Regions from separate parts of the Mycobacterium venezuelense genome, predicted to be linked through region 1. Evidence: predicted binding sites of a transcription regulator. Region 1 holds the regulator's gene; the other holds the start of a gene.
What was found. The regulator HspR, encoded in region 1, represses chaperone genes until heat shock. The targets are predictions, from matches to a motif close to ANNTGAGTNNNNNNNACTCANNT.
Positions count from the first base shown of each region.

Region 2: lon (endopeptidase La) is a predicted target of HspR. The motif match lies at 14,173-14,195, and genes of this name have one in related genera.

Region 1 is NZ_JBONDW010000001.1:427,708-443,664, reverse strand. Features, by position in the region: gene ACRCUN_RS02245 (nSTAND1 domain-containing NTPase) at 1-3,528, shown strand, start outside; gene ACRCUN_RS02240 (MFS transporter) at 3,655-4,989, shown strand; gene dnaK (molecular chaperone DnaK) at 5,334-7,196, shown strand; gene grpE (nucleotide exchange factor GrpE) at 7,193-7,810, shown strand; gene dnaJ (molecular chaperone DnaJ) at 7,851-9,026, shown strand; gene ACRCUN_RS02220 (heat shock protein transcriptional repressor HspR) at 9,008-9,412, shown strand; gene ACRCUN_RS02215 (aldose 1-epimerase) at 9,424-10,326, opposite strand; gene ACRCUN_RS02210 (FAD-binding oxidoreductase) at 10,355-11,521, opposite strand; gene ACRCUN_RS02205 (ABC transporter permease) at 11,533-12,537, opposite strand; gene ACRCUN_RS02200 (TetR/AcrR family transcriptional regulator) at 12,636-13,265, shown strand; gene ACRCUN_RS02195 (GAP family protein) at 13,363-14,031, opposite strand; gene ACRCUN_RS02190 (CYTH domain-containing protein) at 14,099-14,722, opposite strand; gene ACRCUN_RS02185 (macrolide family glycosyltransferase) at 14,793-15,957, opposite strand, start outside.
Region 2 is NZ_JBONDW010000019.1:1,665-17,621, forward strand. Features, by position in the region: gene glyA (serine hydroxymethyltransferase) at 1-1,039, opposite strand, end outside; gene gcvH (glycine cleavage system protein GcvH) at 1,036-1,440, opposite strand; gene gcvT (glycine cleavage system aminomethyltransferase GcvT) at 1,456-2,571, opposite strand; gene gcvP (aminomethyl-transferring glycine dehydrogenase) at 2,568-5,414, opposite strand; glycine riboswitch at 5,562-5,652, opposite strand; gene cycA (D-serine/D-alanine/glycine transporter) at 5,786-7,249, opposite strand; glycine riboswitch at 7,410-7,508, opposite strand; gene speB (agmatinase) at 7,595-8,623, opposite strand; gene ACRCUN_RS26210 (MFS transporter) at 8,666-10,033, opposite strand; gene ACRCUN_RS26215 (PucR family transcriptional regulator) at 10,133-11,740, shown strand; gene lon (endopeptidase La) at 11,828-14,161, opposite strand; gene ACRCUN_RS26225 (DUF262 domain-containing protein) at 14,413-15,582, shown strand; gene ACRCUN_RS26230 (AAA family ATPase) at 15,651-15,957, shown strand, end outside.

The sequences.
Region 1 (15,957 bases):
CCGTCAGGCGCGGGCAAGTCCTCGTTTCTCCGCGCCGGTCTGCTCCCCAGGCTCGCCCGCGAAGATCGCCGCTTCGTGTTGTTGGGGACGGTGCGCCCGGGGCGAAATGCGCTCACCGGTGACACCGGCTTGGCCGCGGCCATTCGCAGTACCAGAGAAAAGCTCGGCCTGATGCAGCCGAGCCTCGGCGAGATCAAGGCGGCATGCCTGAGCGATGCCGATCGCGTAGGCGAACTTCTGACCGAGATTCAGCACGCCGCGGCCGACCGGTTGCCGGTAACCGACCCGGACAACGAAAAGTCCGACCCGCCAACGTTGATACTGCCGCTGGATCAGGCCGAGGAGTTGTTCTCGGCAGACGCCGGACTGCAAGGAGCGCAGTTGCTGGCTCTGATCAACGCGCTGTCGGGCAAACAGAATGACAGCGCCCTGGGCTTGATAACGGCGGCGACCATCCGTACTGATCGTTACGAAGCGATGCAGACCCACCCAGCGTTGGCAGGCATCGAGACCCGCGTCTATGACAGTCTCAAACCGATGCCGCCGAACCAATTCAAGGAGGTCATCACCGGCCCGGCTCTACGGGCGACCCAAGGCGAACAACGCCTCGACATCGAGCCTGATCTGGTGCAGCGATTGTTGGTCGACGCGTCCGAGGGCGCCGACACGTTGCCGATGTTGTCATTGACCCTGGCCCGGCTCTACGCCGACTACGGGTCCACCGGCGAGCTGACCACCCAGCAGTACGAATCGATGGGCGGCATGCACCGAGTGGTGCAGACGGAGATCGAAGAGGTCCTGTCTCCTGACCCCGATGAACGCCGACGGCAACTCGACTGTCTGCGTGCGGCATTCATACCATGGCTCGCGACCGTCAATCCCGACAACGATCAGCCGATGCGGCGCGTGGCGAAATGGGACGACCTGCCCGAACAGAGCCGTCCGTTGATCGATGCCCTCGTTGCCAAACGCCTCATGGTCAAAGACCACCGCGACGGGCACGTGGTGGTCGAGGTCGCGTTGGAAAGCCTGTTGCGGCAATGGGACGAACTGGCCGGCTGGCTGCGCGACGAGCGTCATAACCTCAAAGTGGCTGACGACCTCGAACGCGCCGCAGGCTCGTGGCGGGCCAATCAGCGGAACCCGGCATGGCTCCTCACGGGCAGCCGCCTCGCCGACGCTGAAAGCTTGCTGTCCATGGAGTCTTTCGCACAACGTCTCAACCCGGTTCGCGAGTATCTCGGTGAGTCGCGCAAAGCCGAGAACGAACGGATTCGTGCCGAGGAGGAGTACCGTCAGGCCGAGCTGCGAAATGCGCACGAACGACACGCCACCGCAGAGGCCCACAACGCAGCGCTACGCAAACGCGCGGTTGTCACGGCGGTCATCGCGGCGTTCGCGGTGGTGGTGGCCGTCGTGGCGATGGTCGCGTTCGTGCAGGCCCGGGATTCCCGCGCGAGAGCGCAGAGCCGATTCTTGGAGGCCACCAGCGCTCGACTTGTCTCCGAGTCGCAGGCGGCATTTGCCGGTGCCCGTCCCGGCGGGGACGTATCGGGGTTCCAACGTCTGCTGGCCGCCAACGCGGTCGCGGCGGAGCCCGCATACGACGCGCTCTACAGCGCTGTCGTCAGGAATCGCAACCTAGACAAGGTGATACAAGCTTCGGCAGCGGTGATCGGCGTGGCGCCCGATGGCCGGCGGCTGGCCACCGTGACCCCCGAGGGGCCTGTGGAAGTGTGGGACGGCACACCCGGTGAAGAGCCTCTCGCGAGGCTCGACACGACTGGGGTGTTGCGGGCGGCGTTCAGCCCGGACGGTGCCCGGATCGTGACCGCGGCAGGCGACCGGACGGCGCAGGTGTGGGACGCGAATACCGGTGAGCCGCTTGGTTCTCCGCTCGTGGGCCACGCGAGCGCGGTGTGGAGTATGGCGTTCAGCCCCGATGGCGCGCGGGTCGTGACGGGTAGTACTGACCAGACGGCGCGGGTATGGGACGCGCACACCGGTCAGCCGGTGGGTGGTCCTTTCGTCGGCCACGCGAGCGCAGTGACGAGTGTGGCATTCAGCCACGACGGCGGGCGCATCGCGACGGGTAGCACTGACCAGACGGTGCGGGTGTGGGACGCGCACACCGGGCTGCCCATCGGCGGGCCGCTCGCCGGGCACACCGGTGATGTCGAAAGTGTGGCTTTGAGCCCGGACGGCATGCGGGTTGCGTCGGGCGGTGCGGACCAGACGGTGCGGGTGTGGGACGCAGGTACCGGCCAGCCGGTGGGTGCGCCGCTCACCGGGCACACCGACTGGGTGGAAAGTGTGGCGTTCAGCGCGGACGGCGCGCGCATCGCATCGGGTGGCCGCGATGGGACAGTCCGCTTGTGGAACGTGAATTCTGCCGATTCGGTGGGTGATCCGTTCACCGGTCACGCAGGCTGGGTGGAGCATGTGTCGTTCAGCTCAGATGACACGAAGGTCGTGTCGGGAAGCGTCGACGCGACGGTACGCGTGTGGAATGCCGATGACGCTCGTCCGGTCCATACCGACACGGTGGAGAGCGTGGCGTTCAGCCCGGACGGTACGCGGGTCGTGTCGGGAAGCTACGACAAGACACTTCGGCTGTGGGACGCCAACACCGGCGAGCCGTTGGGCGATCCCCTTACTGGGCACACCGGCTGGGTGGAAAGTGTGGCGTTCAGCCCGGACGGCACACGTGTCGTATCGGGCGGAAACGACGGCACGCTGCGGGTGTGGGACGCCGCCACCGGTCAACAGGTGGGCGATATGCTCGCGGGCCGTCGGGTGCTGAGCGTGGCGTTCAGCCCGGACGGCACGCGGATCGTGTCCGGCGGTGCCGACGACACCGTGCGGGTGTGGGATGCGGATTCGGGTGAGCCGGTGGGTGATCCGTTTGCGGGCCATACCGACGATGTGGAGGGTGTGGCGTTCAGCCCGGACGGTACGCGGATTGTGTCGGGCAGTGCCGATCAGACGCTGCGGGTGTGGGATGCGGATTCGGGTGAGCCGGTGGGTGATCCGTTTGCGGGCCATACCGACGGCGTGGAGGGTGTGGCGTTCAGCCCGGACGGTACGCGGATTGTGTCGGGCAGTGCCGATCAGACGCTGCGGGTGTGGGATGCGGATTCGGGTGAGCCAGCAAGCGGCCCGCTCACCGGACACACCGGCCGGGTGACGAGTGTGGCATTCAGCCCGGACGGCACCCGGATCGTGTCGGGCAGTGCCGATCAGACGGTGCAAGTATGGGACGTCAACTCCGGTCAGCCGGTGGGCGATCCGCTCACCGCGAGCACCATCGAGGTGAAAAGCGTGGCGTTCAGCCCGGACGGTTCGCGCATCGCATCCGGAAACCTGGACCACACTGTGCGGTTGTGGCCGGGTGCTGCGACACCTGCCGACCTGTGCGCCAAACTGACGGCCAACATCAGCCGCAAACAGTGGAACGATTGGGTGTCACCCGACATCGGCTACGTTCAACCCTGCCCGGACCTTCCCGTACCGCCTGACAACGTATGAGCACCCGATTGTGCTGACGACCTCGAGCCGTCGCTGCGGGCGGGGGATACGTGCGGATGTTGACCGCGCTCGTGGTTCAGCTCCTGTTCGGCTGGGTACGCATGCCCCACCAGGAGGTCGCGATCGATGTCCGAGTTGTCCAATAGCCAGCCCGCCGGCCGGCACTCGTCGATTCGCAAGGTCATCGTCGCGAGCCTGATCGGCACGTCGCTGGAGTGGTACGACTTCTTCATCTACGGAACGGCCGCCGCCCTGGTTTTCAACAAACTGTTCTTCCCGAGTTTCGATCCGTTGGTCGGCACGCTGCTGGCCTTCGCGACGTATGCCGTCGGGTTCGTCGCCCGGCCGCTCGGGGGCGTCGTCTTCGGGCACTACGGGGACAAGATCGGGCGCAAGAACGTCCTGGTGGCGACCCTGTTGCTGATGGGCATCGCGACGATGCTGGTCGGATTGCTGCCGACGCACGCAACCATCGGAGTCTGGGCGCCCATCTTGTTGGTGCTCCTGCGCTTCCTGCAGGGCCTCGGTCTCGGCGGCGAGTGGGGCGGCGCGGTACTGATGACACTGGAGTCCGGAGACCGCAGGCGGCGAGGACTCAATGCCAGCTGGCCGCAGGTCGGTGTGCCGATCGGCCTTCTGCTCGCCAACGGTGTGCTGTCGCTGATGGGCGCGCTCACCTCGGACGACGCCTTCTTGTCATGGGGTTGGCGCGTGCCGTTCCTGCTCAGCGGACTGCTCGTGGTCGTCGGCTTGTGGATCCGGTTGACCATCTCGGAGAGCCCGTTGTTCACCGAGGTCGAAGAAACCGGCGCCAAGTCGAGCGCCCCCATCGTCGAAGTGCTGCGCCGCTACCCGAAGCACATCCTGCTGGCCATCGGCGCGCGCGTGGGAGTCGATGTGGCCTTCTACACGTTCGTGCTGTTCGTCACGACGTACGTCGCCACCTATCTTGAATTGCCCGAGCAGTACGCACTCAATGCCGTACTCATCGCCGCGGCTCTGCAGGTGGTCGCGATCCCGTTCTTCGGTCATCTGTCCGACCGATTCGGCCGACGGCCCGTGATGCTGATCGGTGCGATCGGCGCCGCGGTATGGGTTTTCGCGTTCTTCGCCTTGCTCGATACCGGCCAATTCGGATTGATTGTGCTTGCAGTCATCGTCGCACTCATCCTGCACGCGTCGTTGTACGGGCCGCAGGCGTCGTTCATCGCCGAGATGTTTCCCACCAAGGTGCGCTATACGGGTGCTTCGATGGGCTACCAGCTCGCAGGCATTCTCGGCGGCGCCCTGGCACCGATCATCTCGGTTGCCCTGCTCGACCGGTTCGGCACGTCGATAGTCGTGTCGATTTACGCCGTGGCGATGCTGCTGATCACGATCGTCTGTGTCTTCGTCGCGCCCGAGACATCGAAGATCGATCTGCATGCCGAAGACGTCCCGTTGAGTCACGCCAGGCAGTAGCCGCCTTGGGGTTGATGTGGTGTGCCGATCCCTGTGACGAGCGTGCGACTTGTCGGGGCGTTCTTGGCTTTCTGGCACAAAAGCCTGCACGTTCGTCACAGTGCGCCACAAGGGGAAGCCCGAACCTGGCCTGGGTGCGTGCGGGATGCCGAGTCTCGTCGGTAGATATCGCGTGAATACGCAATGTGGGCACGCGGGAACAAAACGTGAGCGGCACCCGTTGAGCAGATCGACAACAACTTGAGTGACATCGACTCAAGTCTGGGTTGACAACCGACGGTTGGCAGGAGCAGGCTTGAGCGCAGTCCGCTCAGACCCCTATATGTCTATCAGGAGGCAAAACCATGGCTCGTGCGGTCGGTATCGACCTCGGGACCACCAACTCCGTCGTGGCGGTTCTGGAAGGCGGCGACCCCGTCGTCGTCGCGAACTCCGAGGGCTCCCGGACCACCCCATCGGTCGTCGCGTTCGCGCGCAACGGTGAGGTGCTGGTCGGCCAGCCCGCCAAGAACCAGGCTGTGACCAACGTCGACCGGACCATCCGTTCGGTCAAGCGGCACATGGGCAGCGACTGGTCCGTGGAGATCGACGGCAAGAAGTACACCGCGCAGGAGATCAGCGCGCGCGTGTTGATGAAGCTCAAGCGTGACGCTGAGGCCTACCTCGGTGAGGACATCACCGACGCGGTCATCACCGTGCCCGCCTACTTCAACGACGCCCAGCGCCAGGCCACCAAGGAAGCCGGCCAGATCGCCGGCCTCAACGTGCTGCGCATCGTCAACGAACCGACCGCGGCCGCCCTGGCGTATGGCCTGGACAAGGGCGAGAAGGAACAGACCATCCTGGTGTTCGACCTCGGTGGCGGCACCTTCGACGTCTCGCTGCTGGAGATCGGCGACGGCGTCGTCGAGGTCCGCGCCACGTCCGGTGACAACCACCTCGGTGGCGACGACTGGGACGACCGGATCGTCGAATGGCTCGTCGACAAGTTCAAGGGCACGTCGGGCATCGACCTGACCAAGGACAAGATGGCCATGCAGCGGCTGCGTGAAGCCGCGGAGAAGGCCAAGATCGAACTGTCGAGCTCACAGAGCACGTCGATCAACCTGCCCTACATCACGGTCGACGCGGACAAGAACCCGCTGTTCCTCGACGAGCAGCTGACCCGGGCCGAGTTCCAGAAGATCACTCAGGACCTGCTGGACCGCACCCGTCAGCCATTCCAGTCGGTGATCAAGGACGCCGGCATCTCGGTGTCGGAGATCGACCATGTGGTGCTCGTGGGTGGTTCCACCCGTATGCCCGCCGTCACCGATCTGGTCAAGGAACTGACCGGCGGCAAGGAGCCCAACAAGGGCGTCAACCCGGACGAAGTGGTTGCCGTCGGCGCGGCCCTGCAGGCCGGTGTGCTCAAGGGTGAGGTGAAAGACGTTCTGCTGCTTGACGTCACCCCGCTGTCGCTCGGTATCGAAACCAAGGGCGGCGTGATGACCAAGCTCATCGAGCGCAACACCACGATCCCCACCAAGCGGTCGGAGACCTTCACCACCGCCGACGACAACCAGCCGTCGGTGCAGATCCAGGTGTTCCAGGGTGAGCGCGAGATCGCCTCGCACAACAAGCTGCTCGGCAGCTTCGAGCTGACCGGCATCCCGCCGGCCCCGCGTGGCGTGCCGCAGATCGAGGTCACCTTCGACATCGACGCCAACGGCATCGTGCACGTGACCGCGAAGGACAAGGGCACCGGCAAGGAAAACACGATCAAGATCCAGGAAGGCTCCGGCCTGTCCAAGGAAGAGATCGACCGGATGATCAAGGACGCCGAGGCGCACGCCGAGGAGGACCGCAAGCGTCGCGAAGAGGCCGACGTCCGCAACCAGGCCGAGTCGTTGGTCTACCAGACGGAGAAGTTCGTCAAGGAGCAGCGTGAGGCCGAAGGTGGGTCGAAGGTTCCCGAGGACACGCTGACCAAGGTGGATGCCGCGATCTCCGACGCCAAGAAGGCGCTCGAAGGCAGCGACATCTCCGCGATCAAGTCCGCGATGGAGAAGCTGGGCGTCGAGAGCCAGGCCCTTGGCCAGGCGATCTACGAGGCCACGCAGGCCGAGCAGGCTACCGGTGGTGCCGGTGGCGCAGGTGGATCCGCCAGCTCGGACGACGACGTGGTTGACGCCGAGGTTGTTGACGATGACCGGGAGAACAAGTGAGTCAAGACGATTCGCACGAGCCGGTGACCATCACCGACAAACGGCGCATCGATCCCGAAACCGGCGAGGTGCGTGAGCCGGAGTCGGCCCCTGGTGGGCCGGCCCCGGCCGCGGCCGGCGCCGCGGAATCGGCAGGCGATAGCGACGAGGTCGCCGAGCTGAAGGCCACACTGCAACGCGTCAAGGCCGAATACGACAATTACCGCAAGCGGGCGCTGCGCGATCAGCAGCTCACCGCGGACCGCACCAAGGCCACCGTCGTCACCCAGTTGCTGGGTGTCCTCGACGACCTGGACCGGGCCCGCAGCCATGGTGACCTGGAATCGGGTCCGCTCAAGTCGGTGGCCGACAAGCTTGTCAATGCCCTTGAAGGGCTCGGTCTTTCCGGGTTCGGCGAAGAGGGTGACGAGTTCGACCCGTCGTTGCACGAGGCCGTGCAGCACGAGGGCGAGGGGACCCATCCCATTGTCGGGACCGTCATGCGCCGTGGATATCGAGTCGGCGACCAGGTGGTCAGGCACGCCCTCGTCGGCGTGGTGGACACCGTGCCGGACGCCGAAGGCGCGGATAACCGTGACGCCGCCGGCGCACAGGCCGCAGAATCAGACAATTAGGCAGACCAACTAGAGAGATGAGGTAAGGAGGTGGCGCAGCATGGCCCAACGCGAGTGGGTCGAAAAGGATTTCTACAAAGAACTCGGCGTCTCCTCTGACGCCAGCGCCGACGAGATCAAGAAGGCCTACCGGAAACTGGCCTCCGAACTGCACCCCGACCGGAACTCCGACCCTGGAGCCGCTGAGCGGTTCAAGGCGGTGTCCGAGGCGAACAGTGTTCTGTCGGACCCCGCGAAGCGCAAGGAGTATGACGAAACCCGGCGGCTGTTCGCCGGAGGCGGCTTCGGTCGCCGATTCAACACCGGTGGGAACTTCGGTGGTGGTGGATTCGGTTCCGACGGAGGCGAATTCAACCTCGGAGATCTGTTCGACGCCGCCGGTCAGGCCGGCGGCGCGAACATCGGCGATCTGTTCGGTGGGTTGTTCGGTCGCGGTGCGCAAGCCCGGCCCAGCCGGCCGCGCCGCGGCAACGACCTGGAAACCGAAACCGAACTGTCGTTCCTGGAGGCCACCAAGGGTGTGGCCATGCCACTGCGGCTGACAAGCCCGGCCCCGTGCACCAACTGCCATGGCAGCGGTGCACGGCCGGGTACCAGCCCGAAGGTATGCCCGAACTGCAACGGCTCCGGTGTGATCAACCGCAATCAGGGGGCGTTCGGGTTCTCCGAGCCTTGTACCGAATGCCGGGGTAGCGGCTCGATCATCGAGCATCCCTGCGCGGAGTGCCAAGGCACCGGCGTCACGACCCGCACCCGCACCATCAACGTGCGGATTCCCCCCGGCGTCGAGGATGGTCAGCGGATTCGCCTGGCCGGTCAGGGCGAGGCCGGTCTGCGCGGCGCGCCGTCCGGTGACCTGTACGTGACCGTACATGTGCGGCCGGACAAGGTGTTCGGACGCGACGGTGACGATCTCACGGTCGCGGTTCCGGTCAGCTTCCACGAATTGGCGCTCGGAACAACGCTTTCCGTGCCGACACTGGACGGCAAGGTCGGTGTGCGGGTGCCCAAGGGCACGTCCGACGGCCGCATCCTGCGGGTGCGCGGACGTGGTGTGCCCAAGCGATCGGGAGGCCATGGGGACCTGCTGGTTACCGTGAAGGTCGCTGTGCCGCCGAACCTGGAAGGCGAAGCGGCCGAGGCGTTGGAGGCCTACGCAAAAGCCGAGCGGGCCAGCGGTTTTGACCCGCGTGCTGGATGGGCAGGCAACCTGTGAGTAAGCGCAAAGAGGAAGCCCGGACGTTTCTGATCTCGGTGGCCGCCGAGCTGGCCGGTATGCATGCGCAGACCCTGCGCACCTACGACCGACTCGGCCTGGTCAGCCCGCAGCGCAGTTCCGGTGGCGGGCGGCGTTATTCGGAGCGTGACGTCGATCTGCTGCGTGAGGTGCAGCGGCTGTCGCAAGACGAGGGCGTCAACCTGGCCGGCATCAAGCGCATCATCGAACTGACCAATCAGGTCGACGCGTTGCGGGCCCGGGTGTCAGAGCTGACTCAGCAGGTCGAGCAGCTCACCGCCGCCAACCAACACCGCGATGTGTCGGTGTCGTCGAAGGCGGTCGTCCTGTGGCAGCCCGCCGCTCGGCGGCGCCATTCGCAGTAGCGGGTCAGTCGCTACGTGACCTTGATCGAGAAGGTGGCGGTCTCCGGTGTGCCGGGGACCGCCATCGGGTAATTGCCCCGACACAGCGCGTCGGTGGGTGCGGCCATCGGCTCGATGCACAGAACGTCGTCACTGCCCGGCGCGAAGAGCTGTGCCGCGCCGTAGCCTTCGTCGAACGTGACCTCGACGCGGCGACCGCCGCCGGACAGCGCGAATCGCGCGCCGTTGTTCACCTGATCGAACCCGTGATCGAGCTCGGTGGTGCCCAATCGCTCTGTGCCCCCGGCCCATTCCGAGGTTTCACCGGTCGGGATGCCGCGGCTGTCCACCGCCAGGTGTCGCATTCTCGGCGTCTCCAGCTGCCACTCGCCGCGGGGGATGCCCGGCAACTGGAAGTACGGGTGATATCCGAAGCACAACGGCACCGAGGCCGCGGTGGACGCGATCACGGTGGTATCGACCGTCAGGGTGCGATCGGCCAGTGTCACCGTCATGGACAGCGTGTGCGGAAACGGGAACGTCGTCAGTACTTCTCGCGTGCCGCCCCAGTCGAATGACGCGATCAACGTGTTTTCGGATTGCTCGGTCACCACCCAATCCGGGCTGGCGGCGAGCACACCGTGGATCGGTGAGCCGTGCTCGTCCGCGCGGACGCCTGCGACACCGGGCGTCAAGCTCACCACGGTGCCGCTGACGTTGTACTCGTTGGCGCCCAACCGATTTGCCCACGGATAGAGGATCGGGATGCCCATCGTCTTGCCGTTGGTGATGTAGGCCCGCAATCCGCGGCGCTGACCGAGAAACTCCACACCGTCGTCGGCAAGGGACGTGCAGATCATGCCGGCGGTTGGCACATACGTCGCCGACAGCGACGACGACGGATCCTGCAAGGTGACGGGTTGGTAGTCAGCCATTGCGCAAGTCTGTCACGGCGCCGCGTCGTCAGTGTGTGAGCGGGTCGTGCTGGATCCGCTCGGGCGGTGCGCCCCTGGCGATGAGCGCTGCCTTCGTGGCCTCGACCATGTGGGGCCCACCGCAGATGAGGATCTGGCGATCACCCCAGTTGCCGTATCGGGTCACCACTTCTGGCAATTTGCCGGTCTGGCGGACGTGCAGCCCGCGGGGCGGCTGGACGTCGGGATAGTCCCGCGCCCACGGCGGATCGCTGCTGTACTCCGACACCGGCGTCACCGACAACCAGGGATTGGTCGAGGCGATCTGCCACAGCGTTTTGAGGTCGTAGAGGTCGCATGGATATCGCCCGCCGAAGAACAAATGCACGCGTGGATTCACGCCCTGCAATGTCATGTCCATGATCAGCGTGCGCAGCGGGGCCAGCCCCGTGCTGCCCGCAACCATCAGCACGTCTTCGCCGTTGCGATCGACCTGCATCGCGCCGTGGGGACTGGACATTCGCCAGCGGTCACCGGGACAGGTTTCCCCGACGATCGCGGTGCTGACCATTCCGCCGGTGACCGACCGGACGTGGAACTCGATGGCGCCCGACCGGTCGGCGGGGATGGCGGGGCTCAGGTAACGCCAGCGGCGTGGCCACTGCGGCACCTGAACGGTGACGTACTGGCCCGGGTGATAGAAGAGCGGTTGATCGAGTTGCAGCCGGATGACCGATACGTCGCGCGTGACGCGATGGTGTTCGACGACGGTTCCGTCACAGTAAGCCGGTGATTGCTCGGCGTCGGCCGCTCCGCGCATCACCCCGATCGCCAGGGCGACCGCGTCTCGAGCCGCCTCGGCCAGCCGGTCGCTCCAGGCGGCGGTCAGATGTTTGTGCAGCGTGGTGTAGAGCGCGTCCTGCATCGTGTCGTAGTGACTCTGCAGTACGCCGTACTTGCGATGATCCCGGCCCAGCTGAGCCAGGAACGCCACCGGCTCCTCGGCCCGCTGGGCGATCAGCTCGCCGAACAGCCAGGCCAGCGCGCTGGCGAACACTTTGCGCTGGATGTCCATGTCCGGCGGGAACAGATCACGGGCCGAGAGGTCGGTGGCGAACCAATGGGTATAGAAGTCGCGGATCAGGGTGTCGGACCCGTTTTCCGGGTCGACCGCATCGCGCAGTACCTGCAGCGCGTCACGGTCATCGAGTCCCACGCCGCTGAATTTTATGCGTGCCCGCGCCGCTGCTGCCGCAGAGCCGCGATGACCACCATCGATGCTCCGGCGAGGGCCCAGCACGTCAGCACGATGACCGCGGTCGTCGCACCGGCGCCGGCGAAGTATGCCGTCGACCGCAGCAGCGTGGCGTTGGCTCCCTGGGGTAACAGCTGGCCGAGCGCGCCCCAGCCGCTCGGCAGCATCTCCGGCGCGGACGTCAGGCCCGACAACGGGTTGCCCAGCAGCAGTGCCAACAGCGCACCCACGGCCAGCCCGGCCTTGCCGAACAGCGACCCGAGGCCCAGCATGAACAGGCCCGCCGCGGCCACGCCGAGAGTCAGACCGGCGGCCACACCCCAGAAGTTGGTCTCGATGGATCCGAGGACGTAGTAGAGCAGTGCGGCGATGGTGATGCCGGCGACGCCGGAGAACACGATGCCTGCGGTCAGGCGAGTCCATACCTCACGCCGAAGGGCGATGACCAGCGCGACCGCCGGGAGGATGCCGGCGAGGGTGATCGGCAGTGCCGACGCGGCGATCCCGGCGCCCCGCGGATCGTCCTTCGCGGGCGGGGCCAGGTCTTCTGTCCGCAGCGTCACTCCGGAATGGGCAGCGATACCCGACCCGACTTGATTGAGGAGTTGGGCGACGGCCGGGCTTGCGCCGGTCGCGGTGAGCAGAACCGGACCGCCCGGCGTGAAGGCTATGCCGCCGTAGACGTTTCGGTTGAGTATCGCCTCGCGCAGGGCCGCCTCGCCGGGGTAATAAGTCACCGCGAACGCGCCGGGTGCCTGCTGCTCGAGGCGTTGTGCGACCTGGCTGCTCGCGGCCTGTGGTCCGGCCGCGCCGATGGGAACGTCGTTGGGCTTGGAACGCGCGGCGGGTAGTGCGAACGCGATCGCGACAAGCGCGATCGCAACCGTCAGCACGGCGATGATGCCGGTGGCCCGCAGTGCGGCAGGCGGCTCGTGTACGGGTGCGGCGTGGTGGGTGGGGAGCGTGTTCGTGGCCATGCTCGTCGCCTTTTCATCCGATGTTGAATTACGAATGTGCTGAGCGTAGCGCCGTATGCGCCATATTTCAACGATCATTGAAATGATACTGTCGGAGTATGGCTCCACCAGCGCAAACAGCGAGGAAGCGCGGGCGCAGACAGGGTGAACCCGTGTCGAGGGACGCCGTGCTGGCCGCTGCCAAGGAACGGTTCGCCACGGATGGCTACGAGAAGACGACGCTGCGCGCGATCGCGGCGGACGCCCACGTCGACCCCTCGATGGTGCTGTACCTGTTCGGGTCGAAAGCCGATCTGTTTCGGGAATCGCTGCAGTTGATCCTGGATCCGGTCCTGTTGGTCGAGGCTTTGGAAGGCCCCGCCGACGATGTGGGCACGCGAATGGTCCGCCGCTATCTCCACATCTGGGAATCACCCGAGACCGCGGCCAGCATGCGCGCGATGCTGCAGTCGGCCACCTCGAACTCCGATGCCCACGACGCGTTCCGGTCGTTCATACAGGACTACGTCCTCACGGCGGTGTCGGGCGTGCTCGGCGGCGGTGAACAGGCCCGGCTGCGCGCGATGTTGGCGGCCTCGAGCCTTGTCGGCACCGCGTTGCTGCGTTATGTGATGGCGGTACCGCCGCTGGCGACGCTGACCGGTGACGAGGTGATGCGCTTGATCGCGCCGACGGTCACGCGCTATCTGACGGCAGACGCCGAAGAGTTGGGGCTGCCCGCGTTGTAGGCCGCCTCATCGCCGAGTGTGCATCCAGGGCGTGGAAGTGGCAGTTTGGCCGCTCTGTGCGCACACTCGCTGCCGCAGGCGCACACTCGTCGATCGCCTACAGCGCGTGAATCCCCTTGTACAGCACCAGAAGGCCGATCACGACGAGGATCACGGCGACAAGAGTGGCGTGATTGCGCTCCATCCAATCCTTGAGCCTGGCCAGTGCGGGGTCCAGGCGCTCGCCCGACACCGCGTAGGCCAGGATGGGCAGCGCCACCGTGGATCCCGCGAACACGACGAAATAGAGGCCGGCTGCCCATACGCCGGGCTGGCCGAGACCGGCTGACCCGATCGCCAAACCCGCTGCGACACAGATGAACAACACTTTCGGGTTGACCACGGTCAATACCGTGCCCGCGGCGGCAGCCCGTGGGGGAGTCAGCTTGCTCAAGCTCTGCATCCACTTCGGGCTGTGCTCGGACTTCGCACGGTTCAGCCATTGGTAGATCCCGAACACGATCAACGCGGCACCGACCACGATGCGCAGCCACGACGCCCACGTCGGTGGTTCGTCGAGCGCGCCGAACAGGTTTGAGACTTCGACGAAGATGGCCGTGAGCGCTGCCAGGCCGACGAGCCAGCCCGCCAGGAATGCCAGGCCGGTGGGCCGCGGCTGCGGCGAATGCAGCACGAGCACCGCGGGGATGATCGACAACGGCGAGAGTGCGACCACCAGTGCCAACGGAAGAAGCTCCGTCAGCACGGGACCCAAGATGCCAGACATGCCCGGACCCTTCCGTTCGTATCGGTCGATCAGAACCTAGCAAGCAGAATCCCGGCGCGCGGCGTCGTCAGCTGCCCTCGAACTGGTTTTGGCCGAGGGTGTCGACGAAAGTGGGGCCGAGCCGGTCGAGTTCGGCCCGGTAGGACTCGGCCCATGTGCCGAACGGTTGATGTGCCAAGAACTCATTGCGGAATCGGTCGTCCTCGGACACCTCGGTCGCACAGAATGCGGGGATCGCGAGATCGACCACCGGTCCGCCCCGTTCGACTTCGGCGAGCACCAGAGGGGCGTTGCCGCCGAGAAACCGGTCGATGATCCAGCCGTCCTCGCCCAGCCACATCGCATACCGGATCTTGGCGACCACGTGATCGGCCCGTCGCACGATCTGCGCCGCGACCAACGGGTCGAGATCACGCTCGGCCTCGTAGCGGGTACCTCCGACGGCGGGGCCTTTGGCCGTCATCGTGCCGATCGACTCGTCGCCCAGGAGTTCCAGGAGCCGGCCGGGCTCGGTGTCCCATTCGCCTGGAGCGGTGCCCTGGACGCGAACACGGACTGCGTATCCGTCGGCGGCGAATAGATAGGCCTGCACGATCAGTACGGGCGACGGATCCGACGCTGCCACGGCAGGCATTTCCCGGACGAAGAACTTCCGCTCGAATTCGAAATCACCGGCGCCGGAGTCGGACATGGGTAGACGTTAGCCCGGCAGATGTCGGACGTCAGCGTCTGACGCGGGTTTCGGCAGCTGAAATCCCTCGTCACCAGCGCCCGGCGGCCACATCCTCCACCGCATCGGCGGCGTGAACCGGCCCGCCGCTTTCGTGAATCTCGTCGCGGATGGCGTTGAGGCGCAGCCTGATCTGCTCGTCGGTCGTGACGGCAAGCGCGGCATCGCGGATCTCGCCGACAGCCGGCAGGTGGGCCTGCAGGTGTCGGCCGACACCGACGGCTTCCAGTCGCGCAGCGTTGGCCGGCTGATCGACGGCTTGCGGCATGGCGACCATCGGTACGCCGTACCACAGGCCTTCGGTGCACGAGCCCATGCCGGCGTGGGTGAAAAAGCAGTCGGCGAGCCGTAACACCGCAGGCTGCGGGACGGTCTGGCACAGCTGGACCCATGGCGGCACCGCTCCGAGTTCGTCGGCCCCCGCCCGGCCAGTGGCCAACGTCAGCCGCCAGTCCAGCCCGTCGAGCGCGTCAATGACGTTGCGGTATATGTCGGCTCGCTGGGTGTAGGCCGTGCCGAACGCCAGCAGTGCCAGCGGGCCATCGCCCGGCGGTGCAGTCCAGTCGCGCGGATCCTCGCGACGTGGGTCGATACACGGCCCCACGAAGCGATAGCGGTGGCCGACCCGGTCGGCATGGCGTTGCATCACCCTCGGTATCAACGCCAGACAACGGCGCGGTACACCGGTCACCTCGTCGAACGTCAAACCCGTTCGGGACACCGCGAGCCAATCCTCGAACGCGTGCCGGTACGCAATGCCCGTCGGGCTGTTCAGGATCGGGTCCAGGATCTCAGCCATGTCCTCGTGGTACGTGTCCCACGCCACCTCACTCGGGGACAATTGCACCGCAGGCACACCCCACTGAGCGGCCGCGACCGGGCCTGCCATACCGCCGATGTCGTAGAGGACGATGTCGGGGCGGTCCCCGTCAAGGTGGGCGTGCAGTTGGGGCAGCACGTGAATCGCCTCGTCGAGAAACAGGCGCATCCCGGTCACCGGGTCGTTCTCGTCGCCCCAGTTCTCGGGTGCGCCCGGCGCGCCCGGCAACACCGAGCCGCATTCGACGATGTCCGCGCCCGTGGGGCGGGCGAGCCATGCCACATGGCTGCTGACCAGGTAGCTGACCCGATGACCTCGGTCGACGAGTTCGCGGATCACCGCGAGGTGCGGGTACATGTGGCTGGGTGCAGAGGCG
Region 2 (15,957 bases), on a different contig from region 1:
TGATACCGATCGCGTCGAGCCGGTCCTCGGCTTGCCGGCCGTCGATCGCCGCGTCCCGCAGATCGACCAGCACGAGGTGCACGTCGGTGCCGCCGGTCAGCACGGTGATGCCGGCCTCTTTTGCATCCGGCTGGCTCAGCCGGTCGGCGAGGATCCGCGCACCGCGCAGGACACGCTGCTGGCGTTGGCCGAACTCCGGCTGCGCGGCCATCTTGAAGCCGACGGCCTTGGCGGCGATGACGTGTTCGAGCGGGCCGCCCTGCTGGCCGGGGAACACCGCCGAGTTGAGCTTCTTGGCCAGCTCGGCCTCGTTGGTGAGGATGATCCCGCCGCGGGGACCGCCGAGTGTCTTGTGGGTCGTCGAGGTGACGACGTGCGCGTGGGGCACCGGGGAGGGGTATAGGCCCGCCGCCACCAAACCGGCGAAGTGGGCCATGTCGACCATGAGGTAGGCGCCGACCTCGTCGGCGATCTCTCGGAAGCGCGCGAAGTCGAGCTGGCGTGGATAGGCCGACCAACCGCCGATGATCAACTGCGGCTTGCATTCCCGCGCGATCCTGGCGACCTCGTCCATGTCGATGAGGTAGTCGGATGGGGAGACTCCGTAGGCCGCGACGTTGTAGAGCTTGCCCGAGAAATTGAGCCGCATGCCGTGGGTGAGGTGGCCGCCGCAGTCCAGTGACAGCCCGAGGATGGTGTCGCCCGGCTTGATCAGCGCATGCATCACGGCCGCGTTGGCCTGTGCGCCCGAATGCGGTTGGACGTTGGCGAACTCGGCGCCGAACAATTCCTTGACGCGGCCGATGGCGAGCCGTTCGATGACGTCGATGTGCTCGCATCCACCGTAGTAGCGGCGCCCCGGATATCCCTCGGCGTACTTGTTGGTGAGCACCGAACCCTGCGCCTGCATCACCGCGAGTGGGGCATGGTTCTCCGAGGCGATCATCTCGAGGCCGACGCGCTGGCGCTGCAGTTCGAGGTCGATCGCTTCAGCGATCTCGGGATCGAATTCGACCAGGGTGTCGTTGAGCACGCTCATGCCGGAACTCCGTTCTTGTCAGCGTATTCGGCGGCGGTGAGAAGCACGGCCGTGTCGGTGGGCGCGACCGCGAACAGCCAGCCCTGGCCGTAGGGATCGGACGTCACCAGGCTCGGGTCGTCGACGGCGGCGGTGTTCACCTCGGTGACCTCACCGCTGACCGGTGGGTAGAGCTCGGACACCGTCTTGGTGGATTCGACCTCGCCGCAGACTTCACCGGCCGTCACGGTCGCACCCACCTCGGGCAGGTCGAGGTACACGAGATCACCGAGGGCCTGCGCGGCGACGGCGGTGATACCGATCCGCACCGGCTCGTCGGGCAGGTCGGCCCCTGGCGCGATGAGCACCCATTCGTGTTCCTCGGTGTAGCTGCGGTCGTCGGGAATCGGGGTGGCAGACATCGGTTTTCCTCTCGGCTAGCGGCGGTAGAAGGGGGATGAGGTGACCTCGAACGGTTCCCGTTTGCCGCGTACGTCGACGGTGAGCGCGGTTCCGGGTTCGGCGAGGCCGACGTCGAGGTAGGCCAGGGCGATCGGGTATCCGAGGGTGGGGGAGAGCGCACCCGAGGTCACCACGCCGACCGGCTCGGCGTTGTCGGCCTGGTGCAGGGAATACCCGGCGCGCGCGGCCCGCCGCCCGGCGCCTTTGAGCCCGACCAGGGTCCGCTTCAGGGGCTGCTCGGAAAGACGTTGCAGCGCATCGCGGCCGACGAAGTCCTTGGTCAACCGCACCACCTTGCCCAGGCCCGCCTCGTACGGGTTGGTCGCCAAGGTCAATTCGTGCCCGTACAGCGCCATGCCGGCTTCCAGGCGCAGGGTGTCGCGGCAGGCCAGGCCGGCCGGGCTCCCATTTATGCCCGCGGTCGCGTCGGCCAAGGCCCGCCACAGCGCCACAGCTTGCTCGGCGGGCACGTACAGTTCGAAACCGTCCTCGCCGGTGTAGCCGGTCCGGGCCAGCAGTACCTCTAGACCAGCCACCTCGGCGGTGGTCACCGCGTAGTACTTGAGCGCGGCAATGGCCTCGGCCTGGTGCTGGGGCGCCAGTGCCTGCACGATCGACGCCGAGGCAGGACCCTGGACCGCGATCAGCGCGGTGTCGCCGGACACATCCGTCACGATGGCCTCGAAACCCATTGTACGCGAAGCAAATTCGTCGGCGACGGTCGGCGCGTTGGCCGCGTTGGCGGCGACCAGGAAATGCTCGAGGGCCAGTCGGTACACCACCAGGTCGTCGATCACGCCGCCGTCGGCGTCGCACATCAGCGAGTACTTGGCACGGCCGACCGCGATCTTGGACAGCTCGCCGACGAGCGCGAAGTCGAGTGCCGCACCGGCCTGCGGACCGCTGATCTCGATCTCGCCCATGTGCGACAGGTCGAACAAACCGGCGGTGCGGCGGACCGCATGGTGCTCGGTGAGTTCGCTGCCGTACTTCAGCGGCATCTGCCAGCCCGCGAAATCGGTGAACGTCGCGCCGAGCTCGCGGTGCTCGCCGAGCAACGGCGACGTGGTGGTTGGTGCGGTACTGGTCATGCGAACACGTCCTCACGGTCGGATACGGCGGGGGCGTCGGTGATCTCGAAGGCTTCCGGTGCCGGGCACGAACACACCAGGTTGCGGTCCCCGTGCACACCGTCGATGCGGCGCACCGGCGGCCAATACTTGTTGCGGCGCAACGCATCGACCGGGTACACCGCGTACTGCCTGTCGTAGGGCAGATCCCAGTCGGGTGCGGTCACGTGTTCGGCGGTGTGTGGTGCCTGTCGCAACGGGCTCTGCTCCAGCGGCCAGACCCCCGAGCCGACCTGGTCGATCTCGCGGCGGATCGCGATCATCGCTTCGATGAACCGGTCCAGTTCGGCGAGGTTCTCCGACTCGGTGGGTTCGACCATGAGTGTGCCGTTCACCGGGAACGACAACGTCGGCGCGTGGAAACCGTAGTCGATCAAGCGCTTTGCGACGTCCTCGGCGGTCACTCCCGTGGTCTTGGTGAGCGCGCGCAGGTCGAGGATGCACTCGTGCGCGACGAGCCCGGCGGGACCGGTGTAGAGCACCGGGTAGTGCTCGGTAAGCGCATCGGCGAGGTAGTTGGCGGCCAGCACCGCGAATTTCGTTGCAGCGGTGAGGCCGTCGGGGCCCATGAGCGCCAGGTAGGCCCAGGTGATCGGAAGAATGCCCGCCGAACCGTAGTTCGCGGCCGAGACGGGTGGCGGTCCATCGTCGGACAGGGGATCGCCCGGCAGGAACGGCGCCAGGTGGGCCCGCACGGCTACCGGGCCGACGCCCGGGCCTCCGCCGCCGTGCGGGATACAGAATGTCTTGTGCAGGTTCAGGTGTGACACGTCGCCACCGAAGCGGCCCGGTTTGGCGAGGCCCACCAGGGCGTTGAGGTTGGCTCCGTCGACATACACCTGGCCGCCCGCCGCGTGGACCAGATCGCACACCGTCGTGATGTCGTTCTCGTACACGCCGTGGGTGGACGGGTAGGTGAGCATGATGGCGCCGACCGAGCCGTCATGGGCGGTGAGTTTGGCCCGCAGGTCGGCGATGTCGATGTTGCCGTTGGCCGCCGTCCCGACGACCACCACCCGCATGCCGGCGAGTACCGCCGACGCGGCGTTGGTGCCGTGTGCGGATTGGGGGATCAGGCAGACATCGCGGTGGGATTCGCCGCGCGAGCAGTGATAGGCCTTGATGGCCAGCAGCCCGGCCAGCTCGCCCTGGGATCCGGCATTGGGCTGCAGCGAAACCCGGTCATAACCGGTGATTTCGGCGAGCCAGCACTCCAGGTCGGCGATCAGCGCCAGGTATCCCTCGGTCTGCCCGGCCGGTGCGTATGGGTGGATACCGGCGAATCCGGGCCAGCTGATCGGCTCCATCTCGACGGCCGAGTTGAGCTTCATCGTGCACGAACCGAGCGGAATCATGCTGCGGTCGAGAGCGAGATCCTTGTCGGAGAGTTCGCGCAGGAAGCGCAGCATCGCCGTCTCCGACCGGTGCTCGTGGAACACCGGGTGGTCGAGGTAGGTCGAGGTGCGCACGAGTTCCGTTGGAAATCCGGTGGTTACGGCGGGCTGGCGGGTTGCGTCGAACACCGCGAGCACCCGGGTCACGATGTCGTCGGTCGTTCGTTCGTCGCACGCGATGCCTACATGGTCGGCGTCGACGAGCCTGAGGTTGATGCCGTCGGCCTCGGCGGCGGCGACGAATCGTTGTGCCGCGCCGGGGGTGTGCGCCAGAACCGTGTCGAAGAACCGCTCATGGACGACGTGGTGCCCGGCCGCGCGCAGACCGGACGCGATGGCGCCGGCGTGCCGGTGGACGCGAGTCGCGATGGCGCGCAGGCCGTCGGGGCCGTGATAGGCCGCGTACATCGCGGCGACGTTGGCCAGCAGTGCCTGTGCCGTGCAGATGTTGCTGGTGGCCTTGTCGCGGCGGATGTGCTGCTCGCGGGTCTGCAGCGCCAGACGATAAGCTGCGGCGCCCGACCTGTCCAGGGAAACCCCGACCAGGCGGCCGGGCAGCATGCGTTCGAGCCCGGCGCGCACCGACAGGTAACCGGCGTGCGGACCGCCGAAGAACAGGGGCACGCCGAACCGCTGTGCCGACCCGACGGCGATGTCGGCGCCCAGCTCACCGGGGGCGCGCAGCAGCGTCAGCGAAAGCAGATCGGCGGCAACGGTTGTCAGCATTCCGCGGGCGGCGGCGTCAGCGATCAGCTCCGCCAGGTCGCGCACCACGCCGCTGGCCCCCGGGGCCTGCAGCACCACACCGAACGCGTCACCTTCGGGTAGGCCGTCCGACAGTTCGACGACGTCGACGTCGATGCCCACCGCTCGGGCCCGGCCGCGCACGAGGGCGATCGTCTGCGGCAGGCACTCGGCATCGAGGATGACGCGGCTGGACTTCGTCTTGTTGGCGCGCCGCATGAGCAGCACCGCTTCCATCGCCGCGGTGGCCTCGTCGAGCAGGGATGCGCCTGCGATCGGCAGTGCGGTGAGGTCCTGGATCATCGTCTGGAACGTCAGCAGCGCCTCGAGCCGGCCCTGGGAGATCTCCGGCTGATACGGCGTGTATGCGGTGTACCAGGCCGGCGATTCGAGCATGTTGCGGCGCAGGACGGCCGGTGTGACGGTGTCGTAGTAGCCCAGGCCGATCATCTGCACGTGGGGCTGATTGCGTTCGGACAGCGCACGCAGGTCGCTCAGCACGCGGTCCTCATCGCGGGCGGCCGGCAAATCGAGCGGTTCGGTGATGCGGATCTGGTCGGGCACCGCGGCATCGATGAGCTGATCGAGATCGCGGTAGCCCAGGCTGCGCAGCATGTGAGCTGTTTCGTCGGCGTCGGGGCCGATGTGGCGCGCGGGGAAGTTCACGAGGTGACTCCGGTTTCGGTAGCGTCCGGGGATACCGGACGTCAACTGGGACACCTCCCCGCTCTGTCCTGAAACCTGAGAGTCTGGGCGCTGTTGCGCTGTACACCTTCGGTAAGTGCCGAAATGGGCACTGTTCTCCAGAGTTGCCTCGACGCAGCGGTATTGAGCCTGAGAGATTCCCGGGGAGGAAGTTGCTCCTACGGCGCCTCCTGACGGAGGATTCTCCCGCTGCGGGTCAACGGCGTATTGAGTTGTTCACCACACCTTACATGATCGATGCGAACATGCAAAACGTTGGCGTGCAACGTTTTTCGATCACGCAGGATGGAGCGGCGTCCCGCCGTGGGGACGCCGCTCCGACGCTGGTGCGATCAGTCCCGTTCTGCCGCTTCGAGATCGGCACGGAATTTGGCTTCACGGGCCAGGTGCCCCGGACGTCGCCGCAGCACCGCCCAGGCGACGCCGAGCACGATGAACCAGATCGGCGTGACCAACAGTGCCTGCAGCGTGTCCTGCTTCTGGGTGAAGGCCCAGACCAGGAACACGAAGAAGGCCAGCACGACGTAACACATCACGATGCCGCCGGGCATCTTGAACTTCGACGCCTCGTGCAGTGCGGGCCTGCGCTTGCGGTAGGTCAAATAGCTGATGAGGATGATCGACCAGACGAACATGAAGCACAGCGACGAAATGGTCGTCACGATCGTGAATGCCTCGATGATCGAGTCGCCGACCACCACCATCACGACGCCCGACAGCAGGAACACCCCGGACAGGAACAACGCGTTGGCCGGCACCCGCCGTGACGTCAGCTTGCCGAACCGGCTGGGTGCGTCACCTTCCTGGGCCAGCCCGTACACCATCCGGGAGGTTGAGTAGATGCCCGAGTTGGCCGACGACGCTGCCGAGGTCAGCACGACGAAGTTGACCACCGATGCCGCGATGCCGAGCCCGGCGAGGCTGAACATCGCCACGAATGGGCTGTTGTCCGGGCTGATTTCGCGCCACGGCGTCACCGAGATGATCACCGCGAGCGCGGCGACGTAGAACAGCATCACGCGAACCGGGATCGAGTTGATGGCCTTCGGCAGGTTGCGTTCGGGGTTCTTGGCTTCGGCCGCCGTCGTACCCACCAGTTCGATACCGACGAATGCGAATGTCGCGATCTGGAATCCGGCGACGAATCCCATCGGACCGGTTGGGAAGAAGCCGCCGTCATTCCACAGGTTGGCAAAGCTCGCCACCGCGCCGTTGGGCGCCTCGAAGTGGCGGGCCACCATGACGAGCCCGATGACGATGAGTGCGACGATCGCGACGATCTTGATGAGTGCGAACCAGAACTCGGTTTCACCGAACGCGCGCACCGTGGGCAGGTTCAGCCCGATCAGCACGCCGACTGTGACCAGCGCTGGTATCCACAGCGGCAGGTCGCCCCACCAGTAGCTCACGTAACCGGAGATCGCGACGACGTCGGCCACACCGGTGACGATCCAGCAGAACCAGTACGTCCAGCCCGTGAAGAAGCCGGCCCACGGCCCCAGCAGATCGGCCGCGAAGTCGGCGAACGACTTGTAATGCAGGTTGGACAACAACAGCTCGCCCATGGCCCGCATCACGAAGAACAACATGAAGCCGATGATCATGTAGACGAAGATCACCGACGGGCCGGCGAGCGAGATCGTCTTGCCCGAGCCCATGAACAGGCCGGTGCCGATGGCGCCGCCGATGGCGATGAGCTGGATGTGCCGGTTGGAGAGCTGCCGGTCGAGCCGCGGCTCGTCTGAGGGAGAAGTCGAATCCGCTTTGGGAGCGGTCAGATCACTGGATTGGGACATAACACCTCAAGGATCTCAGGCGCGAAGGGGAGCGCGGGCTGCGGGCGCCTCCCCGCTCTGTCGCTTGAACCTGAGAGTTTTCGCGAACCGCCGTCTCCGACGATCCGCTTGCCCCTTCGGTGAGCCGAACCTGTTGTGTTCGACTGCTTTCCAGAGGTGCCTAGTCGCGGCGGTACCGGTGCCTGAGAGATTCCTGGGGAGGATTTGCTCCTGCGGCGCCCGCCAACTGGATGGGGCGGGGCTCTCCCGCCGCGACTCAACGGCGTTTTGAGTTATGAGCCACTCCGAAACTCGAAGTGTGCCGCGCGTCACGTTAGCAGTCGGATCCGATTGCGTCCACCGTGGTCAGGCTCGGGCCATCGCGGCGCCCGCCTGCACTTCCGATTGCGCGGTACGGTCGGCGACCATGAGCGACACGAGATCGAAGACGATGGTCGCTGCGGCCACCGAGGTGATCTCGGCGTGGTCGTAGGCCGGCGCGACCTCGACGACATCGGCGCCGACGATGCTCAGGCCGCTCAGCTTGCGTAGCATGCGCAGTAGTTCGCGCGAGGTGAAACCACCCGCTTCCGGTGTGCCGGTGCCGGGCGCGAACGCCGGGTCGAGCACGTCGATGTCGATTGAGAGGTACACCGGCACGTCGCCGACACGGCGCTGCACGATGTCGACCGCGGCGTCGGTACCGATCACGTCCAGATCGCCGGCCCGGATGATCTTGAATCCCATGTCGGCGTCATCCCGCAGGTCGAGTTCGTCGTAGATCGGCCCGCGGATACCCACATGGATCGAGTGGTCCTCGATCAACAGTCCTTCCTCGAATGCGCGGCGGAAGATCGTGCCGTGGGTGACCGGGGCGTTGAAATACGTGTCCCACGTATCGAGGTGGGCGTCGAAGTGCACGAGGGCCACCGGCCCGTACTTGGCGTGCAGCGCACGCAAATTCGGCAGTGCGATCGTGTGGTCGCCACCGATTGCGACGATGCGGCGGTCGCCGTCACCGAGGATGTCGGCCGTGTGGTCCTGGATCTGCCGGCACGCGGCAGCGATGTCATACGGCGTGACCGAGATGTCGCCCGCGTCGACGACCTGAACGGTCTGCAGCGGCGCGACCCCGAGTTCGACGTGATAGCCCGGACGGATGGTCCGCGCGGCCTGGCGGACGGCCAGCGGACCGAATCTGGCGCCCGGTCGGTACGACGTGCCGCCGTCGAACGGGATCCCGAGAATGGCGATGTCGTAGTCGCTCACCTCGTGCACATCGGCGATGCGGGCGAAGGTGCTCTTGCCCGCGTAGCGGGGTACCTCGGTGGCGGGCACCGCCCCGACGAGGCCGGTACGTGCGTCGACGGTGGGAACGGTCGGTCGAATGCTCACTGGTTTCCTGTCTTTCGTTGAGTGCGGGATTGCGGGGACTGCTCAGGACGCGGGTAGTTGTTCGCCGGCATCGGATGGTGACGGCGCCGCGCTCTCGGTCAGTGCGACGCCGCGGGTTTCGGGTGCCATGAAGATCGCGACCACCAAACCCACTGCGGTAACCGCGGCCCCGACTCCGAGCGCGCCACCGGCGCCCAGTGCGGTCAGGGCAAGCGGCATCAGATACGTGCCGCCCGCGGAGCCGATGCGGCTCACCGCGGTGCCCACGCCGACCGCGGTTGCCCGGACCTCGGTGGGGAAAAGCTCATTGGGGTAGACGATTTCGAGGAAGCTGGAGGCGCCGGAGGCCACCGCGTACACGGCCAGCGCGATGAAGAACGCGACGGGTGGGATCCCCGGTATGAGGGCGGGTATGGCGAGCGCGACCGCGATCACGGCGAAAGATCCGATCAGCAATGCACGACGGCCGATTTTCTCGACGAGGTACAAGCCCGGAATGCCGCCGACCACGAACAGCAGTGAGATCAACAGTGATCCGCCGTAGAGGTTGGCGTCGCCCTCGAGGCCGAAGGACGCCAACAGGTCGGGCGCGAAGGTGTAGACCGCGAAGAGCGGGATGACCTGGGCCGTCCAGAACACGGCGACGAAGATGGTGCGGTTCAGGTACGGCCGTTTGAAGACCTGCGCGAACGAAGTGTTCCTGGCGGTTTCGCCGTCATTATGGTCCAGGTCGCCAACGCCGAACTGTGGTCCGAAGGCCTGCTTGATCGCGGCGTCGGCTTCGGCGACTCGCCCCTTGCTGAGCAGCCAGCGCGGCGATTCGGGGGTTCCCATGCGTGCCAACAGGGTGATCACGGCGAACACGGCCGGGCTCGCCAACAGCAGTCGCCAGGCATCGGGCCCGTAATCGCGAAGGAGGAAGCCGACGACGTAGGCGGCCGCGGCACCCACGGCCCAGACCACGAACATCGCCCCGAGTAGTCGGCCGCGTTGTTTTTTCGGCAGGAATTCGGCCAGCAGTGATGTGGCGATGGGGTAGTCGGCGCCGATCGCGACGCCCAGGAGGAACCGCAGCAGGATGAGCTGCCAGGCTTCGGTGGCGAACGCCGAGAGGACGGAGAACACGGCGAGCGCGATCAGGTCGGCGATGTACATCAGGTGGCGACCGACCTTGTCGGTGACGTATCCGAACACCCCACCGCCGACGAAGATGCCGATGAGGCTGGCGGCGCCGATCAGCCCGATCTCGGTGGCCGACAGGTTCATCGCGGGTTCGAGCGTGATGAGGGCGACGCCGATGATGGACAGCGCGTAGCCGTCGATGAACGGTCCACCTGACGAGAACAGAGTCAATTTCTTGTGGAACGACGTGAGCGGCGCATCGTCGATGAGGTGGCCGGCTTGGGACATGGAAGCTCCTGCGTGACGGGGCTCTCGAACGGGGGAGATGTGAGCCGAGACACAGCATGGCGGCGGGGGCGGCATGTCCGCGAGTAGACGATGCGCAAAATGCGCGCCTATGGTTTGTGCGATCGACTAAACCGGAACGGAGGCGGCGCCATCGCGATCACAGTCGGTGAGCTGGCGGAAATACCCCACCTGGGCTTGGAGGTCCTCGCCGGGGCATCGGGCCTGAGCCGGGAGATCTCCTGGACACACACGTCCGATCTCCCCGAACTGTGGCGCTGGGTCACCGGCGGCGAACTGTTGATGACCAACGGGTTGTCGTTTCCCGCAGGATCGGTCGAGCAGGTGCTTGTCGTCGAGCGATTGAACCAGGCCGGCGTGTCCGGGCTGGCGATCGGCGAAAAGATGTACTGCCCGGACCTCAGTGACGACGTGATGGCGGCCAGCGACCGGCTGGGGCTGCCGATTTTGAACATCCGCTATCCGCTTCCGTTCGTGGCCATCTCCCGGGCCGTCGCCGAAGCCACGCTGCTCGACCAATCCAGCCGCCTCACCCGAACGGTGCGGATCTACGACCTGGTTCGCCGTCACATCGCGCGCGCCACCACGTCGGCGGAGTTGTTCGCCGCGCTGGAACGCGAACTGGGTTGCCGGCTCCACGTCTGCGATCGACACACCGGTGAGCCGTGGTTTCCGCAAGCGGCCGAGCTGGACGCCACCACGCGGGAGGCGGTCGTCGCGTTGTCCGACGGCCTCACGAATGTTGCCGCGGGTGCTTTCGGTCTACCTACTGTCGCCGGGAATACCGCCTTGCTCACCGACATTCAACGACATCCAAGTGCCGCGCTGGTGGCCGTCACTGCCGAGGGCAGGCGCGTCGACCCCATTCAGCTTCAGCACGCGGCGACAGTCGTCAGCCTGGAGTTGTCGCAGACGCAGTTGATGCTGGAACACGGTCGGCGCCAGGGTTCGGCATTCCTGGAGCGACTGTTGGAGAGCCGCATCGACGGTCCGACCGCGGCCGGGCAACTGGTCGATCTCGGTCTGGATCCCGCGACGGTCGTGCTGATCGCCGCGCACAGCTCCGACGACGACCGGGTGCTCCACGTGCACAACTCGCTGTGGCGCCATTCGATTCCGTACGTGTGCACCACACGGGAAGGGATTCTCTACGCCGTGGTGCCCGAGGACTCGTCGTTCGACGACGTGCTGGCGCGGGCGCTGGGCCCCACGGCCCGAATCGGGATCAGCCAGCGTCTGGGCTCCATCAACCGGCTGCAGGAGTCGATTCGCGAAGCGTCATGGGCCTTTTCGCTCGCACAGCGGCGCGGAGTTTCAGTGTCGCGGTACGGCAGCGGGCCATCTTGGCTGGGACTGTCGAGCGTCGGCGACGCGCAAGCCCTGGTCGACCGTGTGCTCCGCCCGTTGCAGGATTACGACCGCGAACAGAACACCGATCTCGTCGAAACCCTCGACGCATTCCTGCGAAACCGACGGTCCTGGCAGCAGACGGCGCAGACATTGCATGTGCACCGGCAGACGGTGATGTACCGCATGCGGCGGGTCGCTGAGATCACCAAACTCGATCTGGCAGAGACCGATTCGCTCGCCGAACTGTGGCTGGCACTGCGGGCGGTCGAGCTGCTCGACGCCGAGGAGGACATGCGCAGCCGCGACGTCAGCGCATCCCGACGACTGCCCGTGGTCTGACGCACGACGAGCGTGCGGGTGTGCCGGCCGACACTCCGTGTCGTCACCGGCAAACCCGCACGCTCGCACCAGACGGGCCGCCGCGGCTCAGGCCGCGACCGTGACCGCCTCAGCCGCCGGCTCCAGCGCCTGGGCGATGATGTCGGCCACGTCGGTCATCGGCTTGACCTCCAGCGCTTCGAGCACCTCGGCCGGGACATCGTCCAGGTCGGGCTCGTTGCGCTGCGGGATGAAAACCGTTGACAGCCCCGCTCGTTGCGCCGCCAACAGCTTCTGCTTGACCCCGCCGATAGGCAACACGCGGCCGTTCAGCGTGACCTCACCGGTCATGCCGACGTCGCCACGCACCTGTCGCCCGGTCGCCATCGACACCAGTGCTGTCACCATCGTCACACCGGCCGACGGACCGTCCTTGGGCACGGCGCCCGCGGGCACGTGCACGTGGATGCGCCGGTCCAGCGCCTTGGGGTCGACGCCGAGCTGCTCGGCGTGGGCCCGCACGTAGGACAGTGCGATCTGCGCCGACTCCTTCATCACATCGCCCAGCTGACCGGTGAGCTGCAATCCCGGCTCGCCATCGTTCGAGTTCGCCTCGATGTAGAGCACGTCGCCGCCGAGACCCGTGACAGCCAGGCCCGTCGCGACACCGGGCACCGCCGTACGCTCGTCGGATTCCGGCGTGAACCGCGGACGACCCAGGTATTCCACGAGGTCCGGCTCGTCGATCGTGATGGGCGCGTTTGCGGAATCCAACTTGGTCGTGACCTTGCGCAGCGCCTTGGCCAGCAGCCGCTCGAACTGCCGCACACCCGGCTCGCGGGTGTAATCGGCGGCGATCTTGCGCAACGCGGCGTCGGTGACAGTCACCTCGGCTTCGGTCAGTGCCGCGCGGTCGGCCTGGCGGGGGAGCAGGTAATCGCGTGCGATGGCGACCTTGTCGTCCTCGGTGTATCCGTCGATCTGCACCAGCTCCATGCGGTCCAGCAGCGCCGACGGGATGTTCTCGATGACGTTGGCCGTCGCCAGGAACACGACGTCGGACAGATCCAGGTCGAGATCCAGGTAGTGGTCGCGGAACGTGTGGTTCTGCGCCGGGTCAAGGACCTCCAGCAGCGCGGCCGACGGGTCACCCCGGTAGTCGGAGCCGACCTTGTCGATCTCGTCCAGCAGCACAACGGGATTCATCGAACCCGCCTCGCCGATGGCTCGCACGATCCGGCCGGGCAGCGCGCCAACGTAGGTTCGCCGATGGCCGCGGATTTCGGCCTCGTCGCGCACACCGCCCAGGGCGACGCGCACGAACTTGCGGCCGAGTGCCCGCGCCACGGACTCACCGAGCGAGGTCTTGCCCACGCCGGGAGGCCCCGCCAGCACCATCACCGCACCGGATCCGCGGCCGCCGACGACGGCCATGCCGCGCTGGGCGCGCCGAGCTCGGACGGCCAGGTACTCGACGATGCGATCCTTGACGTCGCCCAGCCCGTGGTGGTCGGCGTCCAGAATCTCGCGGGCACCCTTGAGATCGGTGGAATCCTCGGTGCGTTCATTCCACGGCAGGTCAAGAACGGTGTCCAGCCATGTGCGAATCCAGCCGCCCTCGGGGCTCTGCTCGCTGGACCGTTCCAACTTGCCGACCTCGCGCAATGCCGCCTCGCGCACCTTCTCGGGCAGGTCGGCGGCCTCGACACGGGCCCGGTAGTCCTCTGATCCATCGGGTTCGCCCTCGCCCAGTTCCTTGCGGATGGCATTGAGTTGCTGGCGCAGAAGGAATTCCTTCTGCTGCTTGTCCATTCCGGAGCGCACGTCCTCGGCGATCTTGTCGTTGACCTCGACCTCGGCCAGGTGTTCGCTGGTCAGGTCGATCAGGGTGCGTAACCGCGCGGCGACGTTCTCGGTCTCCAGCAGTTCCCGCTTCTGCACGTCGGTCAGGTAGGACGCATAGCCCGCGGTGTCGGCGAGTGCCGAAGGGTCGGTGATCTTGTTGACCACGTCGACGATCTGCCACGCCTCGCGCCGCTGCAGCATCGCCAGCAGCAGCTTCTTGTACTCGGCCGCCAGCGCCTTGGTCTCGTCGTCGGATTCGGTCTCGGCGACTTCTTCCACCAGAACCCACAGCGCCGCGCCCGGCCCGGTGGTCCCGGAGCCGATGTGGGCACGCCGCTCACCCCGCACAACGGCGGCTGCACCACCGCCGGGCATCCGGCCGACCTGCACGATCGACGCGATCACGCCGTAGGTGGGGTAGCGGTCGTCGAGGCGCGGTGCGATCAGTAGCTTGCCGGTCTCACCCGTCGGAGCGGCGGCCTTGGCCGCTTCTACGGCCGCACGGGCGGCGTCGTCGAGTTCGATCGGCACCACCATTCCGGGCAGCAGGATCGGCTCGCTCACAAACAACACGGGCACTGCGATTGGTTCGGACATCAAACCTCCAAAGTTCAGTCTGATGCGCTCAACCTTGCGGTGTTCCGATTTGTTCCCGGCGGGTGAATGAACCTGCCTCGGAGGGGACTCGGCTGTGTTGGTCGCGACGCACGAGTCGGCGTCGACGATGATGTGATCGTGATCGCATCAAGGACCCACAGTCGGTCGAGCTATATCCGCGCATCCGTGTGCGGCTCTAGTGACGGCCAGGCAGTCCTGTTTGAACGCACTTTCCACGAAGGCCGGTCCGCATGAAACTAGGCAAGTCTGATCTACAACTTGAAACGATCGTCAGTAGAATTAATGCTGGAGAATTAGACCTCCAGCCTGATTTTCAACGAGGCGAAATTTGGGACTCGCGGCGGCGGCAGAGACTTGTCGACACCATCCTCCGTGAGTGGTATATACCCGCTGTCCACATTGTTATTGACCACAACGGGCGCGAAGAAGTGCTTGACGGACAACAGCGACTGGCGGCTATCCGGGATTTCTTTGACAATAAGATCCCTGTTGACGGGTCAATTGAGCCCAGAGACCCTCAGATTGAAGAACTAGATGGATTGCGCTACGACAGCCTTCCGGACACGGTGAAAAGGGCTGTCAAGCGATTTGTGATACAGACAATTACGCTTAGTGAATACCTACCTCAGGAGCCGAATGAACTGTTCTTTCGACTCAACCAGTCTTATAATCTTACACCGCCGGAAAAGCGTAACGCATTGCATGGTAAAGCGCGAGATCAAATTAAAGATCTCGTGAAACACCTAACTGAATCTGGGCTACTGAAGCGTGAAGTCATCGGCTTTGCGAATGGACGTTTGGCCTACGACGATATCGTCGCGCGAACATGTGTCGCAGTTGAATTGGGAACGTTGCGAACTCATATTAACAACACTGTTGTGGAGAATTATTACAGATCCTCCGAATTCTCTGAGGAAACAATCCAGCGTGTCTCGCGGGCCGGGCATGTTCTGCAAGAGCAAATCTCTTCAGTCGGCGATAAGGTTCGCTTCAATAAGGGTACGCTACAGACCTGGCTTATCTACTCAGACTGGGCGACTGCTATCACAGGCGAGCTGCCAGGCCATTTGTTGCGGAACTTTGAGAGTGACCGACTCGCTCTTCGGCGCGGCGAGTCCATGGTAGAGCGGCCCGTTTCGCACGGACTCCAGGAAGTCATACGGCTATATGACGATCGTGCATCGTATCGCGTTACTGACGTCTCATCTGTTTTAACGCGTGATCTAGCGATTCATCTTTACTCGCAGGCTAATTTCTCCACTCCGGAGGTTAAACGATCCAATCGTCTCTTGTCCGAACTTGCGAGCTCGCCAGGTGAAAGGCACCAGCCGCTGTTTTTTGAGTTTATCGACTACCGCAACTGGGGCGATCAACTGAGTGATGTTGAGGCGGCCCGGTGAGGGAAGTTAGGGAATCTGCAGTCTGGAGTCAGCTGCGGAGGTCGCGCGGTCGCGACGAGCCAAACATAGTGAAGCTCACCGACAAGATCTCAGTCGACCTGGCAGAGCCTTGCATAGTTGTGGGTGGGAAGAACGGTGCAGGAAAAACGCGGTTCCTGCGCGGACTTCAGAGCCATCTCGGTGATTCCTCGTTGATGATTGATTTGCATTATCTATGTGAGCAAGCATTGATGATACTTCGGTCGCGTATCGATTTTGACGATATGACCGAGGAATTCACTCCTCTAAACCTCGACGAAGAACGGCTTAGCGACATCGCTCGCATTGTTGGGCGCGAGTACGAAATGGTCGAATGGTTCTCTTTCGAGGTTGAGC